DNA from 3 places in the Streptomyces sp. NPDC005551 genome. Region 1 is predicted to be linked to each of the others. Evidence: riboswitches for the same ligand, from Rfam matches in the RefSeq annotation. Region 1 holds a riboswitch; each other region holds the start of a gene.

Region 1 (5,834 bases):
GGTCTGCTCGACGGACGACGGCTACGACAACGACCGGCACTACCTGGGTGGTTCCGTCCTGGCCTGCGACCTGCACGGCCGGGCTGCGGCCATGCTCGCCTTCGCCTCCCGGCCGCCGGACCCGCGCTACGTCGGTCAGGTGATGTGGCGCGACATGTGGGTGAGACGGCTGGAGGCCGTGAGCCCCTCCGTCCACACCTGGCTGGAGCACCAGACGCGGGACGCCTACTGGCGGCGCGGCAGCGTGCGCGAGGACTACGGGTCGGTCAGGGCCGCGGTGCTCGCGGTCGGCGGCTGGCACGACCCGTACCGGGACACCGTCCTGCGCCTGGTCGAACACCTTCCGGCGAACCGCGTGCGCGGGCTGATCGGCCCCTGGTCGCACCAGTACCCCGACCGGGGGCTGCCGCCCGGCCCGGCGATCGGCTTCCTCCAGGAGACGCTGCGCTGGTGGGACCACTGGCTGAAACCCCGCCCCGACGGGGGTGCCACCCCGGCCGGTGGCGGCACCGGTGTCCTGTCCGAACCGCTCCTGCGCGCGTACATCAGCGACTCGCACGTCCCGGCCACGGTGTATCCGGCCCTGCCCGGCCGTTGGGTCGGGGAGGACGCCTGGCCCTCGCCGTCGGTGACACCGGTGTCGTACGCGCTGCGGGGCGTGCCCGTGCCGGTGCGCTCTCCGCTGCACACCGGGCTGGACGCCGGCCGCTTCCTGCCCCTCGGCAACGACGCCGACCTGCCGCCGGACCAGCGGGACGAGGACGCGAAGTCGGCGTGCTTCGAGTTCGAGGTGCGGGAGGAGACCTGGGTGCTGGGGCGGCCGGGGGTCCGTCTGCGGCTGACCTCGCCGGTGCCGCGCGGGCAGGTGATCGCGCGGCTCTGCGACGTGTTCCCGGACGGGGCGTCGACGCTCGTCACGCGCGGCGTGCTGAACCTCTCCGCCCGCGAGGGCACGGACCGGGCGGTGGAGTGGCCGCCCGGCGCGACCCGGGACGTGACGTTCGAGCTGAGCGCCATCGGTCACGCCTTCCCGCCGGGGCACCGCATCCGGCTCGCGGTCTCCTCGGCGTACTGGCCCTGGGTCTGGCCGCAGCCGGGCTCGGACGCCGGCTTCACGCTGCACCCGGACGGCAGTTCGCTCGAACTGCCCGTACGCGCCCGGGAGTCGGACCCCTCGATCACTTTCGAGGAGCCGGAGGAGTCGGAGCCGCTGGGCGCCGTCGTACCGGCGACTCTGGACGAACCCCGCCCGCAACGGCTGGTCGTGCGCGATGTCGCCGCGGGCACCTGGCGACTGGAGGTGGACCCCGGCCTCGGCGGCACCCGTGTGTACCCCGACGGCCTCGAGGTCACGGAGGACGCCCTGGAGACGTACACGACCGGCCAGCGGGATCCCCTGTCCGCCCGCACCCGCTCGGACTGGTCGATCCGCTTCCACCGGCCGGACACCTCCTGGGACGCACGCGTGGAGACCCACTCCCAAATCACCTGTGAGGCGGGTGAGTTCTTCACCTCGGACGAGGTGATCTGCCGGGACGGGGACGAGGTCGTCTTCCACCGGACGTGGGAGAGGCGCATCCCGCGCACGGCGGGCTGAGGCCTGTCCGAGCCTCCCGGCGGGAGTCGGCCCGGCCCGGAGCGGGCCGCCCGGCGGGCCGCCCGCTCCCGGCGGCCCGCCCGGTCACCGCGCCACCTGGCCGCCAGTAATGCCCGAGTTGCCTGCTTTAAATCCCCTTTCATGGCGCTTGTTGGCGTGAAATGGGTCACGCTCAAATCGATCTTTTGGCCGGCCCTGCCGGACAAGTCTCCCTTTGCTAAAGGCAAGTTGAGTTTCACGTTCCGGTCTAATCGGACCATTTCCCCCCTGGTCAGAGGTAGATCAAATGCCGTGTCAGGGGAAATCGGGCCTTGTTTCGGACATGTGCTCTCGCATACGTTCACGTCGATCCGAGCGGACCCGCCTAATCCTGCCGCCGCTCGGTGACCCCACCCACCCACGCACGGCAGGAGCGGGGGACCCAGGTAAGCCGCCGGTCCGGATCACCGGAACGGCTCGGGGTTAAGTCGCATGTCACCGTGCGGCCGGGCACCTCCCAGCCCGAACCCGACAGCTCACCTCGCAGGCATCGGAGAGGAAGAGTTTCGCCATGGCCGTTCGAGGCAAGCACCGTCGTCCCGGAAACAACGCACTCACCCGCGGGCTCATCGCCGCCGGAACGGGCGGAGCCGCACTCGCGCTCCCCCTCGTCGGCGCCACCGTCGCGCAGGCGGCGCAGCCGACGCAGGCCGTCCGGTCCGTACCGGCCGCGGTCCCGCAGGTCCAGCTCGTCACCTACAAGGTGGCCCTGGGCGACACCCTGGCCAAGATCGCGCGTGAGCACACCGAGAACAGCGACTGGAAGAAGCTGTACGAGGCCAACCGCGCGGTCATCGGCAGCGACCCGTCGCTGATCCGCCCGGGCCTGAAGCTGACGGTCGGCACGAAGACCGTCAAGGGCGCCACGACCGGCACCACCACGGCCGCCAAGTCCGCCGTCACCCCCGCGTCCGCGAAGACGTACGCCAACAACCTGGACGGCTGGATCAAGGAAGCCCTGGACATCATGTCCCAGAAGGGCATCCCGGGCAGCTACGACGGCATCTACCGCAACATCATGCGCGAGTCGTCGGGCAACCCGCAGGCCATCAACAACTGGGACTCCAACGCGGTGGCCGGCACCCCGTCCAAGGGTCTCCTCCAGGTCATCGACCCGACCTTCGCCGCGTACCACGTGGACGGCACCTCGATGGACCCGTACGACCCCGTCGCGAACATCACGGCGGCCTGCAACTACGCGGCCGACAAGTACGGTTCGATCGACAACGTCTTCGGCGCGTACTGATCACCGCTCGGGGCCCCGCGCACTGAGTCCTCGTACGGGGCCCCTGCGTACTGATTACCGCGCGGGGCCCCCGCCTACCGGGCCCCGCGCAGGACCGCGCCGGGCGCTCCCCGCCCGACGGCGTCCGCCCTTCCCCGGTCCCCAGGGCCGGGGAACAGCCGTTCCAGGACGACCGCGATGCCGTCCTCCTCGTTCGAGAGGGTGATCTCGTCGGCCACCGCCCTGAGTTCGGGATGGGCGTTGGCCATGGCGACGCCGTGGGCGGCCCAGTCGAACATGGGTATGTCGTTCGGCATGTCGCCGAAGGCGATCGTGGCCGACGCCGGCAGACCGAGGTGCCCGGCGGCGAGCGCGAGGCCCGTCGCCTTGGTCACGCCGCATGGCTGGAGTTCGACGGTGCCGGGTCCCGACATGGTGACGGTCGCCAGGGAACCGACCGTCGCCCTGGCCGCCGACGCCAACTCGTCGTCGGACAGGAAGGGATGACGGAGCAGTACCTTGCTGATCGGTTCCGCCCAGAGGTCGTCGCGCCGCAGCACCCGTACCGCGGGCAGCGTCGGGTGCGGCATGAGGTAGCCCGGTTCGATGAGCGTGAGCCCGTCCACCCCGTCCTGGTCCACGGCGGCGAAGACCTGCCCGACCTCGGCCTCGATCTTGCCGAGCGCGGTCTCGGCCAGCTCCCGGTCGAGGGTCACCGACCACAGCAGACGGCCGGACCCGGCGTCGTAGAGCTGCGCGCCCTGGCCGCACACCGCGAGCCCTGTGCCGCCGAGTTCGTCGAGCAGCGGGCGCACCCTCGGCGCCGGGCGTCCGGTCACCACGAGATGCCGGCCGCCCGCCTCGGCCACCCTGGCCAACGCGGCACGCGACCGGTCGGAGAGCGTGTCGTCGCCGCGGAGCAGCGTTCCGTCCAGGTCAGTGGCGATGAGTGAATATGCAGTCGGAGCGGCCATGATCCGAAGAATACGGATCCCGCGCCCCAACGGCCCGGCGGGAACCGGACGACGTCCGGTATCCCGGCAGCAACGCCGGTCCCCGCACGGGATCACACGCCGCGCATCACCGGGTCCGTACGAAGCGGCCGCTGCGGGTGCCTTCGGCGCAGGGGGCAGCCGCCCCTGCCCGGCACGGCCCGACCCGACATTGTGAACTCTTCGGACGCGGTGCGCGGTCCGTCACGGGACCTGCCTCCGCTCGCCTCTGCCACGTAACGTGTGCCGCGACCACCTGGAACGCGTAGAACACCTGGATCGACGCGTGACACACATGGATCACCGGCGAGCACGAAAGCGAGGCAGCACCCGATGCCCCCCTTCGACGTCCCCGAGGGCGACCCCTTCGGTCCGCACAATCTTCCGTACGGCGTGTTCTCCCCAGCGGGTTCCGGCGGCTCCGCGGAGGGCTCTAGCCGTGCTCCGTCCTCCGGCGCGCGACGGGTGGGCGTCCGGCTCGGCGACCGCGTGCTCGACGCGGGCGCCGCGGCACGGGCGCTCGGCTCCCCCTACGAGACCCTGCTCGCGCGGCCGACCCTCAACCCCCTGCTCGCCGCGGGCCGCACCGCCTGGTCGGACGTGCGGCGCGCGCTCACCGCGTGGGTGACGGTCCCGGCGCACCGGGAGACGATCGAGCCGCTGCTGTACCCGCTGTCCGAGGTGACCCTGCACCTGCCCTTCGAGGTGGCGGACTACGTCGACTTCTACGCCTCCGAGAACCACGCCCGCAACGTCGGACAGATCTTCCGCCCGGACGCGGAGGACTCCCTCACCCCCAACTGGAAGCACCTCCCGATCGGTTATCACGGGCGGTCAGGCACGGTCGTCGTGTCGGGGACCGACGTGATCCGTCCGTCGGGCCAGCGCAAGGCACCCGCGGACGCCGCGCCGGTCTTCGGCCCGTCCGTCCGCCTGGACATCGAGGCGGAGGTCGGCTTCGTCGTCGGCGCGCCCTCCGCCCCGGGCGCCTCCGTCCCCCTGTCGGCGTTCCGCGACCACGTCTTCGGCCTCTGCCTCCTCAACGACTGGTCGGCGCGCGACATCCAGGCCTGGGAGTACGTCCCGCTCGGCCCCTTCCTCGGCAAGTCGTTCGCCACCTCGGTGTCGGCGTGGATCACTCCGCTCGACGCGCTGGAGGAGGCGCGGGTGGCGCCGCCGGAGCGCACGCACCCGCTGCTGCCCTACCTGGACGACGCCTCGGAGGACCCCGGCGGCTACGACCTGCGGATCTCCGTCGCGATCAACGGCCATCCGGTCTCCGAGCCGCCGTTCTCCAGCATGTACTGGACGGCGGCGCAGCAACTGACGCACATGACGGTCAACGGGGCGTCCCTGCGGACCGGCGACCTGTACGGCTCCGGGACGGTGAGCGGTCCCACGGAACGCGAGCGCGGTTCCCTGCTGGAGCTGACCTGGAACGGCCGCGACGCCCTCGAACTCCCCGACGGCACCCGGACGTTCCTGGAGGACGGCGACGAGGTGACCCTCACGGCCTGGGCGCCGGGGCCGGGCGGGACCCGGGTGGGCCTCGGCGAGGTGACCGGCAGGGTCGTACCGAAGAACTGACCTCGGCCGGTCGGCGGGGCGTGTCCTGCCCCGCCCGCCGCCGTCACATCCAGTCCTCCGGCTCCGGCTCCGGCTCCGGCTCCTCGTCCATCTCGGGCCAGTCCGGGTCGGGGGCGCCGACGGAACCGGAGCGCCGGCCGGAGTCCAGGCTCGGTGCGGAACCGGTGCTCCGGCCGGGTTCCGAACCGGAGTCCGGGCCGGGAGTGGCAGCGGCGGCCGTCGCACCAGGGCCGGGTTCGGCGGCCGGAGCGTCCACGGACGCGAGCGCCGCGAGGACTCCCTCCCCGTACGTCGCCAGCTTCTTCTCGCCGACGCCGCTGATCCCGCCCAGCTCCGCGACCGAGGCCGGGGCCGCGGTGGCGATCTCCCGGAGGGTGGCGTCGTGGAAGATGAC
Region 2 (5,834 bases), on a different contig from region 1:
CACCGCATCGAGCGACAGATATATGCACATCCCGGTGGATCGCGCCCGCGACGGGTGCGGCGATGGCAGTCTGGCGCGAAGCACCGGTCCGGGACCGTACTCGAATCATCCGCTCCGTGTCGGACTACGGGTCCCGTGGGAAAGGGACGACGTCGCCATGGCAGATCACCAGGAAGCATCCGTCACTCTCCCGAGCGATCCCGCATCGGTCTGCGCGGCCCGGACCTACGTCATCGGTGTCCTCGCCGACTGGGGCCTGCCGAGTGGCACGGAGGCCGCCGAGACCGTACGCCTGATCGTGTCCGAGCTCGCCACCAACGCCGTCCAGCACACCCTCGGGCAGTCTCCGACCTTCACCGTGGACGTCGCGCTCGAGCGTGACGAACAGCTGCGCATCGGAGTCACCGACAGCCACCCGCGGTTCCCGAAGCGACTGCCCGCCGCCGTCCAGCAGGACAACGGCCGGGGACTGGTCATCATCCGCTGGCTGACCGCCGAGTGCGGCGGCAGGCTGAGCGTGCGGCCCACCCGCGAGGGCGGCAAGACGGTCGTGATCGAGCTGCCGTGGTCCCTCCCGGCCCGGCCGGTGACGCCGGGCCGGGAACCTTGACACCGCCACCCCGCAGCCGCGCCGCCGGGGGCCGTGGCGGCCCTCACGGGCGCCGGCCCGGACCTTCGTGCTCCCGGGTCCCCGAGGGAGCCCCTTTCGCCCGGAGGGCGCGCCGCACGAGCCGGGGCAGGACGCCCCACAGCGCCGCGCAGACGACCAGCGTGCCCGCCGCCGCGGCGATTCCGCCGCCCCTGCCCAGGGTCACGTCGACGACGAGCAGGACGGAGCCGGTGAACGCCAGCATCAGGACGCACAGCCCGGCCGTGGCCAGATGGGAGGAGACCCGCACGATGGTGGCCTTGGCGTTCTGCTGGAACAGCGACCGGTGCAGGGCCGCCGGGGCCACGAAGAGCGCGGCGGCCAGCACGGCGAGCAGCAGCGTGGTGACGTACGTGACGCGCTGCACCGTGTCGAGGGTCGGGAACCGCTGGGTGAACGCCAGGGTCAGCAGGAAGGCGAAGAGGATCTGCACGCCGGTCTGGACGACGCGCAGCTCCTGGAGCAGCTCGGCGAAGTTGCGGTCGGCGCGCTCCGGGGGCGTCTCGTTCCGCGCGGATCGAGGGTGTCGGTCGTCCATGGGCGGACGAGTATCCGTTTCCGGCCATGGTCACGCCCTCCGGGGGCGGCGGCGCCCGCCGCCGCCCCCGGAGGGAGCCGGTCAGCCGACCCGGCCGTACCAGACGCTCTTCGTCCAGATCTTCGTGAGCTTCACGACCTCCCCGGTCTTCGGGGAGTGCCAGATCCGTCCCTTCCCGGCGTAGATGCCGACGTGGTACACGTTCCGGCCCGAATGGAAGAACACGAGGTCTCCCGCCCTGCGGTGCGAGGCGGAGACGTGGTTGGTCTTGTTGTACTGCGCCGCGGCCGTACGAGGCAGCTTCTTGCCGGCCTTCTTGTACGAGTAGAGCGTGAGCCCGGAGCAGTCGAAGCGGCGCGGCCCCGTCGCGCCGTACTTGTACGGGGCACCTTTCTTGGAGGCCGCGATTTGAAGCGCCTTCGTCGCCGATGTGGCCGCGGCGGCGTCGGATGCGGCGCCGGGGACCACGAGGCTGCCGCCGACGGCGGCGATGGTGAGGGCCGAGGCCGTACCGGCCCGGGTCCACAGCGACGGGACACGATTGAGCGCAGTCATGCGCAACCCTTCGTCAGCCGCCTGTGAAGGATGACCTGTCGGATTCGGGCTGGCGAAGTAGCCCGGCCGCGATGTGCGGCTTCACCCCAAGGACCGCCCGGATCTCTCCGGCGGCCCGTCGTGCTGGGTCCTCCACTCCTGCCGATCCACTTCTGTCGACCGGTCATCCGGGCGGCGGCAGGACTCGGCGTCCGCCCGGATCGCCCCGCCGCTTCGGCGGGGGCTTGTCGTCGCAGGGATCTTCACTCATGGAAGTCCGAAAATCCGAACGGAATCGGAGATTTGTGGGGTTACTCACCACTCACCCGTTCGGGTGGACACCCCCTGTTTCGAACGGAAGTTGGGGGTGTCGACCAAGCCCGCACCTGCGGCGGAACGCTTCATTCCGCCCCGGCTCTCCACGCGTTGCGCAAGTTGAGGGGGTCTATGACCGGGGGTGCGTCTACGCCGTTGGGGGGTACGCCGTTTGGTGCGTTTGTGTCCCGGACCGGACGCCGCGCGAAGCCGGCGCCCGCCGGCCCCGGGCGACGGCGCGCCGGGTGTCCGCCGTCGGCGGCAAGGTGACGCGGGAGGCCCGTCGTTCGCCTCCGCGGATCCGTACGGTCCGCTCCACGGGCGGCGCGTGGACTTCGCTTCCGCCCCGTTGGTCCATCGGAGTGGGCGCGTGCGGTGCCCGACGGGCAGGGCCGGCCCAGCCGGGGGTCATGAGCGGATCAAGAGCTGGTTAACGTAGTTGAAACTCCGTCCAACTAGCCTGCCGATCCACGCCACCAGGGGTTTCCTTATCCGGATTGAGCCTGACCGCCCAATCTGCCTGTGTGTTACACCTATCCCGTCGCGGTGGCTGCGGCAACCGGACCCCGCACGGTCCGGGCGAGGACTGTGAGGTGGGACGCCGTGCAACTGACCCCGCACGAGCAAGAGAGGCTGCTGATCCACGTGGCCGCCGACGTGGCCGAGAAGCGCCGGGCCCGCGGGCTGAGACTGAACCACCCCGAGGCCGTCGCCCTCATCACCTCGCACCTCCTGGAAGGCGCCCGTGACGGCCGTACCGTCGCCGAGCTCATGGCCTCCGGGCGCAGGCTGCTCACCCGGGACGACGTCATGGAGGGCATCCCCGAGATGATCCACGACGTCCAGGTGGAGGCGACCTTCCCGGACGGCACCAAGCTCGTCACCGTCCACGACCCGATCGTCTGACGGGGGAGCGGCCCGATGATCCCCGGAGAGATCCTGTTCGCCGACGGGCCCGTCGCCTTCAACGAAGGCCGCGAGGTCACCCGGCTGACCGTCCTCAACTCCGCCGACCGCCCCGTCCAGGTCGGCTCCCACTACCACTTCGCCGAGGCCAACCCGGGTCTGGACTTCGACCGCGCCGCCGCCCGCGGCAGGCGGCTGAACGTGGCCGCGGGCACCGCCGTGCGCTTCGAGCCCGGTATCCCCGTCGACGTCGAACTCGTTCCGCTCGCCGGTGCCCGGGTGGTGCCCGGCCTGCGCGGTGAGACCGGAGGTGCCCTCGATGCCTGAGATCTCGCGTGCCGCGTACGCCGATCTGTTCGGGCCCACCACCGGCGACCGGATCCGGCTCGCCGACACCGATCTGCTCGTCGAGATCGAGGAGGACCGCTGCGGCGGTCCCGGCCGCGCCGGCGACGAGGCGGTGTTCGGCGGCGGCAAGGTCATCCGCGAGTCCATGGGCCAGGCGCGCGCCACGCGCGCGGACGGCACCCCGGACACGGTGATCACGGGAGCCGTGATCATCGACCACTGGGGCGTCGTCAAGGCCGACGTCGGCATCCGCGACGGCCGGATCACCGGCATCGGCAAGGCGGGCAACCCCGACACGATGGACGGCGTCCACCCGGACCTCGTCATCGGCCCCGAGACCGAGATCGTCGCGGGCAACGGGCGGATCCTCACGGCCGGCGCCATCGACGCGCACGTCCACTTCATCTGCCCGCAGATCGCCGACGAGGCGCTGGCGGCCGGTATCACCACGCTGGTCGGCGGCGGTACCGGACCGGCCGAGGGCTCCAAGGCGACCACCGTCACCCCCGGCCCCTGGCACCTGGCCCGGATGCTGGAGGCGATGGAGCGGTACCCGCTCAACATCGGCCTGCTCGGCAAGGGCAACACCGTCTCGCACGAGGCGATGCTGTCCCAGATCCGCGGCGGCGCCCTCGGACTGAAGCTGCACGAGGACTGGGGCTCCACCCCGGCCGTCATCGACGCCTCGCTCACCGTCGCCGAGCAGACCGGCGTCCAGATCGCCATCCACACGGACACCCTCAACGAGGCCGGGTTCGTGGGCGACACCCTCGCCGCCATCGCCGGCCGCACGATCCACGCGTACCACACCGAGGGTGCGGGCGGCGGTCACGCGCCGGACATCATGACCGTGGTCTCCGAGCCGCACGTGCTGCCCAGCTCCACCAACCCGACCCGGCCCTTCACCGTCAACACCGCCGAGGAACACCTCGACATGCTGATGGTCTGCCACCACCTCAACCCGTCCGTCCCCGAGGACCTGGCCTTCGCCGAGTCGCGGATCCGGCCGTCCACCATCGGCGCGGAGGACATCCTGCACGACCTGGGCGCCATCTCGATCATCTCCTCCGACTCGCAGGCGATGGGCCGGATCGGCGAGGTGGTCATGCGGACCTGGCAGACGGCGCACGTGATGAAGCGCAGGCGCGGGGCGCTGCCCGGCGACGGACGCGCGGACAACCGCCGGGTACGTCGCTATGTCGCCAAATACACGATCAACCCGGCCGTGGCGCAGGGACTCGCCCGCGAGATCGGCTCGGTGGAGACCGGCAAGCTCGCCGACCTCGTGCTGTGGGAGCCCGCCTTCTTCGGCGTCAAGCCGCACCTCGTCATCAAGGGCGGGCAGATCGCCTACGCGCAGATGGGCGACGCGAACGCCTCCATCCCGACCCCGCAGCCGATTCTGCCCCGGCCCATGTTCGGCGCGATCGGACGGGCCCCCGCCGCCAACTCGTTCAACTTCGTGGCTCCGGCGGCGATCGAGGACGGGTTGCCCGAACGGCTCGCGCTCGGCAAGCGGTTCGTACCCATCGAGTCCACGCGGGCGGTGACCAAGGCCGACATGCGGGAGAACGACGCGCGTCCGCAGGTGCGCGTCGACCCCGACAGCTTCGCCGTGCACATTGACGGGGAACTGGTCGAGGCGACACCGGCGGCCGAACTGCCCATGGCCCAGCGTTACTTCCTCTTCTGATGACGCGCGCAGCACTGCTCGTCCTGGCCGACGGCCGTTTCCCCGCCGGAGGGCACGCCCACTCCGGTGGGGCCGAGGCGGCCGTCAAGGCCGGGCGGATCACCGGCGCGGCGAGTCTCGAGGAGTTCTGCCGGGGGCGGCTGCACACCACCGGCCTGGTGACGGCCGCCCTGGCCGCGGCGGCGGCTAGCGGAGCCGACCCGGGTGAACTGGACGCGGCCGCGGACGCCCGCACGCCGTCGCCCGCCCTGCGAGCTGCCGCCCGGCGGCTCGGGCGGCAGCTCGTGCGGGCCGCCCGGGCGGCGTGGCCGAGCATCGAACTGGACGACCTGGCACGGCGGTTCCCGAAGGGGGCGCACCAGCCCGTCGTCCTCGGGCTGGCAGCCGCAGCCGCCGGACTGACGCCGGAGGACGCCGCGTACTGCTCCGTGTACGAGAGCGTGAGCGGCCCGGCGACGGCGACGGTACGGCTGCTGAGCCTCGACCCGTTCGAGGCGACCGGCGTGCTGGCGCGGCTTGCGCCCGAACTGGACCTCGTGGCGCGGGCCGCGGCGGACGCCGCCCGGCGTGCGCTCGTCGACGGGGTCGACGTGCTGCCGGCCGCCTCCGCTCCGCTGCTGGAGATCGGGGCGGAGGCGCATGCCGCCTGGTCCGTGAGGCTGTTCGCCTCCTGATCCTCCGGGGAGGAATTCGCGCCGTCCCTTCCCTTCCTGTCCGAGGGGCTCCGCCCCCGGACCCCACGTACCGTCCTGCGGCCTCGTCTCGAACGCCGGACGGGCTGAAACCTGGAGCCGCTTCATGCATCTCGACCACACCCACCTCCATGACGGGCCCTCGGCCGTGGGGGCCGA
Region 3 (5,834 bases), on a different contig from region 1:
GCCTTCCTGACGCCGCTGGTCGGTCTGGCGTCGGGGACCACCGGTGACCTCAGCCGCAAGACCTTCACGGTGGGCGGGACCGAATTCCCGTACGGGGCGTTCATCAACGCCGCCATCAGCTTCCTGCTCGTCGCGACCGCCCTGTACTTCCTCGTGGTGCTGCCCGTGAACAAGCTGCACCAGCGTTTCGCGCCGAGCCACGACGTGCAGGCACCCAAGCGCGAGTGCCCCGAATGCCTCAGCCCCGTGCCCACGGAGGCCCGCCGCTGCGCCTCCTGCACCAGTCCGCTGCCGGCGCTCCCCGCCCAGGTGACGGCCCAGTCGGCTGCGGACGGCACCGTACCGGCGGCTGCGGACGGCACCGTACCGGCTCGTCAGGACCGGTGAGAGCGCCGGTCTGTCGGGCGGGGCGGCACGCAGGCTGCCCCGTCCAGGACGCTCGGTCCGAGCTGCCGCGCGGAAGCCGGGCCGACGCCTGTTACGACTCGTCCCGGGCGGGAAGTCGCAGCCCATGAACGCATGGGCTGACTTTCGTGAAAAGGATCATCGGTTGACGCGGCGGGTCGCCGGGTGGCAGTCGGACTGTGCGCGGCGCGTGCTGCCGGCGGTGGAGGACGCCGCCCAGCACACCAAGCTGTGGTGGGGTGCCGCCGCCGTCATGTCCCTGGCGGGCTGGAGAGGCCGTCGGGCCGCTGTCGCGGGACTGGCGAGCATGGCCGTGGCGGAGCTGGTGTCCAACGCCGTGCTCAAGCAGGTGTGCGAGCGGGAGCGGCCGCCGAAGGAATGGATCTCGCACGAGGACGTGCACGAGCGGCCCGACTCCTCCTCGTTCCCCTCCGGGCACACCGCCGCGGGCGTGGGGTTCACCGCCGCGGTGGCGGCGGTGTGGCCCCTGGCGGGCGCCGTGTGTGCGGTTCCGGCCGCGATGGTGGCCACCGAGCGGGTGCACACCGGCGCCCACTATCCGTCCGACGTCGCGGCCGGAGCGGTGATCGGCCTGGCCGCGGCAGCTCTGGTGCGCAAGAGCCCCCGGCTGGCGCTGCGTCTGCTGCGGTGAGCCCCGGGGAGCACCGCTCCCCACCGTGGCCGCCTCGGTGCGGGTGGCCGTCCGACCCCTCGGCGGGCCGCGTCTCCATGAGCGGCCCGCCGTCGCCGTTCGTTTTGTCCCGTCAGCCGTCAGCCGTCAGCCGTCAGCCGTCAGCCGTCAGGCGCCGACCACCGGACACCCTGCGGCAGATGTCCTTCAACGTGCCGTCTGAACCTTCTGTCCCATTTAGAGGCATGAGTCCCAACTGGTGCATCAGCAAGGCCTCCTGGCGGAGTGGCGCGTGAGCAGCGTCATACCGGTGACAATGCGTCGTCAGCCCGGTTTCTCAAGTCTTCGGGATTACCAAGCGATTGCGGACCCGGAAAGATCACTCGTCGACGGACAGTGACCGGCAATCCGGACATCGATCAAGAAATGGGTGCGCACAGAAAACCCACAAGGTTGTCGACGCCCTCTCATGTCGCCTACGTTCACCCTCACTCCGGACGGACGCCCAATCCTGCCGCCGCCCGGAATCCCGCACACTCACCCGTCCACGGCAGGAGCGGGGGACCCACAGGTACGACGCCTGTTCCGGTCTCCGGACAGGCTAGGGGTTGAGCCGCGCGCAACGCGGCCGGGCATCTCCAGCTCGCACCCGACAGCTGACCTCGCAGGCGCCGGAGAGGAATGCACCATGCCCGCGAAGGGTAAGCACCGCCGTCCCAAGTCCCTGCGCCTCACCCGCTCGATAGCCGTCGTCGGCACCGGTGGCGCCGCACTCGCCCTGCCCCTGATGGGAGCCGCGGGCGCCCAGGCCGCGACTCCCGCGGCCGCCGTCTCCGCCGCTCCGGAGAAGGCCGCCGCCGCGCCGGCCGCCGCCCAGAAGGTCGCGACGAAGACCTACGCGGTCAAGGCAGGCGACTCCCTCGCGAAGATCGCCGACACGCAGCACGTCGCCGGCGGCTGGAAGAAGCTCTACCAGGACAACCGCGCGGTCATCGGGGGCGATCCGGCACTGATCCACCCGGGTCTGAAGCTGACGCTCGGCGGCAAGGCCGCGTCCCCCGCCGCCCCGTCGTCCGGCAAGACCACCCAGACGACGAAGACGAAGGCCGCTCCGGCCGCGGCCACCAGCAGCTCCGGCTACACCATGCCGGTCGCGGGCGCCACCGTCGGCACCGCCTACAAGACCGCGGGCAGCATGTGGTCCAGCGGCTACCACACCGGTGTCGACTTCGTGGTCCCGACCGGCACCTCCCTCAAGGCCGTCGGACCCGGCACCGTCGTCTCGGCCGGCTGGGGCGGCGCGTACGGCAACCAGGTCGTCATCCGGCACACCGACGGCCTGTACTCCCAGTACGCCCACCTGTCCTCGCTGTCGGTCTCAGCCGGGCAGACCGTGACCGGCGGCCAGCAGATAGGCCTGTCCGGCGCGACCGGCAACGTCACCGGACCGCACCTGCACTTCGAGATCCGCACCACCCCGGACTACGGCTCGGACGTGGACCCCATCGCGTACCTGCGCGCCCACGGCGTCTCCGTCGGCTGACGCCCGCACACGCCGCCGAAGGCCGGACCCCGATCCCCGGGGTCCGGCCTTCGGCGCGCACGGCGCCGGCGACGAGGTGTGCGGAGCCCGCGCTTCCGGGCGTTGAGGCTCGTCAACCGCCCCTGCGCACCGCCTTATTCCGAGGTTGACCAACACTTGACGAGTGGCTTATCTCACCAGCCGTCAACCCCTTCCTACGGTCGCGTAGCTCACATCGGAGGGGAATCATGGGCCGATGTGGCAGACGATTCGAAGAGTGACAACAGATCAGTGATCGGGTCGTACGTGGCGGTGGGGGACAGCTTCACCGAAGGCGTCGGCGATCCCGGTCCGGACGGGGCCTTCGTCGGCTGGGCCGACCGGTTCGCGGTACTGCTCGCCGACCGGCGTCCCGAGGGCGACTTCGGCTACACCAACCTCGCCGTACGCGGGAAACTGCTCGACCAGATCGTCGAGGGCCAGCTCCGGCAGGCCAAGGAACTGGCGCCGGACCTCGTCTCGTTCTGCGCGGGCGGCAACGACATCCTCCGGCCGGGCACCGACCCCGACGAGGTCGCCGAGCGCTTCGAGCGCGCGGTCGCCGACCTCGCCTCGGCCGTCGGCACCGTCATGGTCACCACCGGGTTCGACACCCGCACCATGCCCGTGCTCAGGCATCTGCGCGGCAAGATCGCCACGTACAACGGGCATGTGCGGGCCATCGCCGACCGTTACGGCTGCCCGGTGCTGGACCTGTGGTCGCTCAAGACCATCCAGGACCGGCGCGCCTGGGACGGCGACCGCCTCCACCTGTCGCCCGAGGGACACACCCGGGTCGCCCTGCGGGCCGGCCAGGTCCTCGGCCTGGAGGTCCCGGCGGACCCGGACCAGCCGTGGCCCCCGCTGCCGCCGCGCGGCACCTTCGAGGTGCGCCGCGACAACATCCAGTGGGCGCGCGAGTACCTGGTGCCCTGGATCGGCCGCCGACTGCGCGGCCAGTCCTCCGGGGACCACGTGGCGGCCAAGGGCAGCCTGTCACCGGACGACATCAAGCTGCGGATCGCACCGGCGGTGTGAGGAACCGGGCAGAGGCCCCCGCCGCGCGGGCGGTGCGCCCGGTACGGCGGGTCAGCCGGCGGCTCAGCCGGGCGGTGACGTCAACGCCTCGCGATCCAGGCCCAGTTCGCGGGCGAGGGCCTCGTCCACCCATGCCCGGGTGCGCGCCCGCGACACGGCGCCGGGGTAGGCCGTCATCTGCACGGCGAGACCGTCCAGCAGGGCCGTGAGCCGCAGGGCCGCGTCCATGGCATCCGGGCAGCGGAACTCGCCCGCGGCCACGCCCTCCGCGATCACCTCGGCGAGCGCGGCCTTCCACTGCCGGTCGAGGTGCTGAGTGACCTCGCGCAGCCCCGGCTCGCGCAGGGCCACCGCCCAGCCCTCGATCCACAGCCGCCAGCCCTTGGCCTGGCCGGTCGGCGCGTACCAGCGGACGGCCGCCCGCAGCCGCCGAAGCGCCGACGTGCGCCGGCCCAGCAGCTTGCGGAGCCGGGCGAGGTCGTCCTCGGCGGCGAACGCGAACGCCTCGGCGACCAGTTTCTCCTTGGTCGAGAAGTGGTAGAGCACCAGCGCGTTGCTCACCCCGAGCGCCGCGGCCACGTCCGCGATGCGCACGGCCGCGACACCGCGCGCCTCGATCTGTCCGATGGCGGCCCGCAGCATCTCCTCGCGCCGCTGGACCACACTCAACCGCACTCTCGCCACGCGGCAACCCTAATCCGTCGCGCGGCGCACCCCGGACGCCGGCCCGGCCTCACCGTGAACGCGTGAGCTGCGCCGACACCGACACCGACGCCGCTGACGCCGACACCGGCCCTGCTCGGGCTGGACGCGTGCTCCGCTCCGTCACGGAGCCGGACCGTCACCGGTACCAGCCGAACCGTTCCGCGATCACCGGCAGCCGGTCGGCGGCCACGGCGTGGGCCGCCGCCCGGGGAGTCGTGCCGTCGGCCTCCGCACGCGCCAGCACGTGGCCGATCAGGACGCGCATCGCGCGACGGAGGTACGCGAACGCCTCGTCCGCGTCGGGACCGACGTCACCGAACAGCGTCCACCACCACCAGGCGTTGGTACCTGAGTTGACCACCACGTCTGGCAGGACCGTGATCCCGCGTGCGGCGAGCAGGTCCTCCGCCCCCGGCAGGACGGGCATGTTGGCGGCCTCCACGATCCAACGGGCCGTGATCCCGGCCTGGTTGACGGTGTCGACCGCGTACGAGACGGCGGCCGGCACCAGGACCTCGGCGTCGGTGAAGAGCCAGGCGTCGCCCGGCAGTTCACGGTCCCGGGGGCGCAGCGCGGCGCGGTCGACCGTCCCGTACGCGTCCCGCGCGGCCAGCAGCGTCTCCACATCGAGCCCCCGGGGGTTGGCGATCGTGCCTTTCACGTCGGCGACGGCCACCACGGTGAGCCCGGCGCGGGTGAGGAACCGCGCCGTCGCCCCGCCCATCGTGCCGAACCCCTGCACGGCGACCCGAGTTCCCGAGTACGGCACGCCCGCCCGGTCCAGCACGGCGAGGACGGCCTCGGCGACACCGCAGCCGCCGGCCAGCTCGTCGAGCCCGATGCCGTCCACCTCGACCGCGAAGGCGTCCGCGAGGCGGCGGCGGGCCGCCGCCTCGTCGTCGAGCAGCGGATACACCGCCTGGACGGAGGAGACGAGCCCCGCCTCGGCCGCCGCCCGGTCGACCAGGTCCTGGGTCAGGCCGAGATCCTCTCCGGTGGCCCAGACGGTCTCGACATAGGGGCGCACGGCGCGCAGATACCGCACGAGCACGCCGTACGCGTCCGGATGCCGGGGGTCGCAGTCGATGCCGCCCTTGGCACCGCCCAGGGGAATGTAACGGCCCTCGGGGTTGTAGTGCAGCGCCTCTTTGACGGTCATGCCGCGGGCGAGCGCGGCGACCTCGTCCACCGTGCAGCCCTCCCGCATCCGCAGTCCGCCGCTGGAGACGCCCCGTACCAGCCGGTCGACGACGAGGTGGCCCGTGCGCCCGGTGACGTGGTCGGTCCAGGTCAGCCGGATGAACGGGGCGTCGGCGAGGGGGGTCATACGGGCTCCAGGGACGGCGACCGGTGGCGGGCCCGGCCGGGACGGCCGGCCGGGCCGCGCCCCGCGTCGGGATCCGCAGGGATGATATCCGCGTGACGGCCTCTACTGAACGGCGGGTCAGTCCGCGCCCGGGGTGGGCGGGCGGACCGGGTGCTCCGCGGGGCGCG

What was found. Region 1 has a riboswitch for cyclic di-AMP ahead of ACFYP4_RS24585 (LysM peptidoglycan-binding domain-containing protein). Riboswitches for the same ligand answer to the same signal wherever they lie in the genome.
Region 2: it holds a riboswitch for cyclic di-AMP, as region 1 does, so the genes downstream of both, ACFYP4_RS17515 (C40 family peptidase) here and ACFYP4_RS24585 (LysM peptidoglycan-binding domain-containing protein) in region 1, are expected to answer to the same signal.
Region 3: it holds a riboswitch for cyclic di-AMP, as region 1 does, so the genes downstream of both, ACFYP4_RS11870 (LysM peptidoglycan-binding domain-containing M23 family metallopeptidase) here and ACFYP4_RS24585 (LysM peptidoglycan-binding domain-containing protein) in region 1, are expected to answer to the same signal.

Annotation. Positions count from the first base shown of each region.
Region 1 covers NZ_JBIAJE010000008.1:328,023-333,856, forward strand. Annotated here, with positions in the region: gene ACFYP4_RS24580 (CocE/NonD family hydrolase) at 1-1,597, shown strand, start outside; cyclic di-AMP (ydaO/yuaA leader) riboswitch at 1,982-2,141, shown strand; gene ACFYP4_RS24585 (LysM peptidoglycan-binding domain-containing protein) at 2,148-2,882, shown strand; gene ACFYP4_RS24590 (Cof-type HAD-IIB family hydrolase) at 2,957-3,835, opposite strand; gene fahA (fumarylacetoacetase) at 4,187-5,440, shown strand; gene recQ (DNA helicase RecQ) at 5,484-5,834, opposite strand, start outside.
Region 2 covers NZ_JBIAJE010000005.1:483,907-489,740, reverse strand. Annotated here, with positions in the region: gene ACFYP4_RS17525 (ATP-binding protein) at 158-610, shown strand; gene ACFYP4_RS17520 (DUF6328 family protein) at 654-1,187, opposite strand; gene ACFYP4_RS17515 (C40 family peptidase) at 1,269-1,742, opposite strand; cyclic di-AMP (ydaO/yuaA leader) riboswitch at 1,746-1,942, opposite strand; gene ACFYP4_RS17510 (urease subunit gamma) at 2,640-2,942, shown strand; gene ACFYP4_RS17505 (urease subunit beta) at 2,958-3,269, shown strand; gene ACFYP4_RS17500 (urease subunit alpha) at 3,262-4,983, shown strand; gene ACFYP4_RS17495 (urease accessory UreF family protein) at 4,983-5,657, shown strand; gene ureG (urease accessory protein UreG) at 5,782-5,834, shown strand, end outside.
Region 3 covers NZ_JBIAJE010000003.1:802,362-808,195, reverse strand. Annotated here, with positions in the region: gene mscL (large conductance mechanosensitive channel protein MscL) at 1-387, shown strand, start outside; gene ACFYP4_RS11875 (phosphatase PAP2 family protein) at 551-1,057, shown strand; cyclic di-AMP (ydaO/yuaA leader) riboswitch at 1,565-1,720, shown strand; gene ACFYP4_RS11870 (LysM peptidoglycan-binding domain-containing M23 family metallopeptidase) at 1,725-2,579, shown strand; gene ACFYP4_RS11865 (SGNH/GDSL hydrolase family protein) at 2,850-3,635, shown strand; gene ACFYP4_RS11860 (TetR/AcrR family transcriptional regulator) at 3,699-4,298, opposite strand; gene ACFYP4_RS11855 (Glu/Leu/Phe/Val dehydrogenase dimerization domain-containing protein) at 4,477-5,667, opposite strand.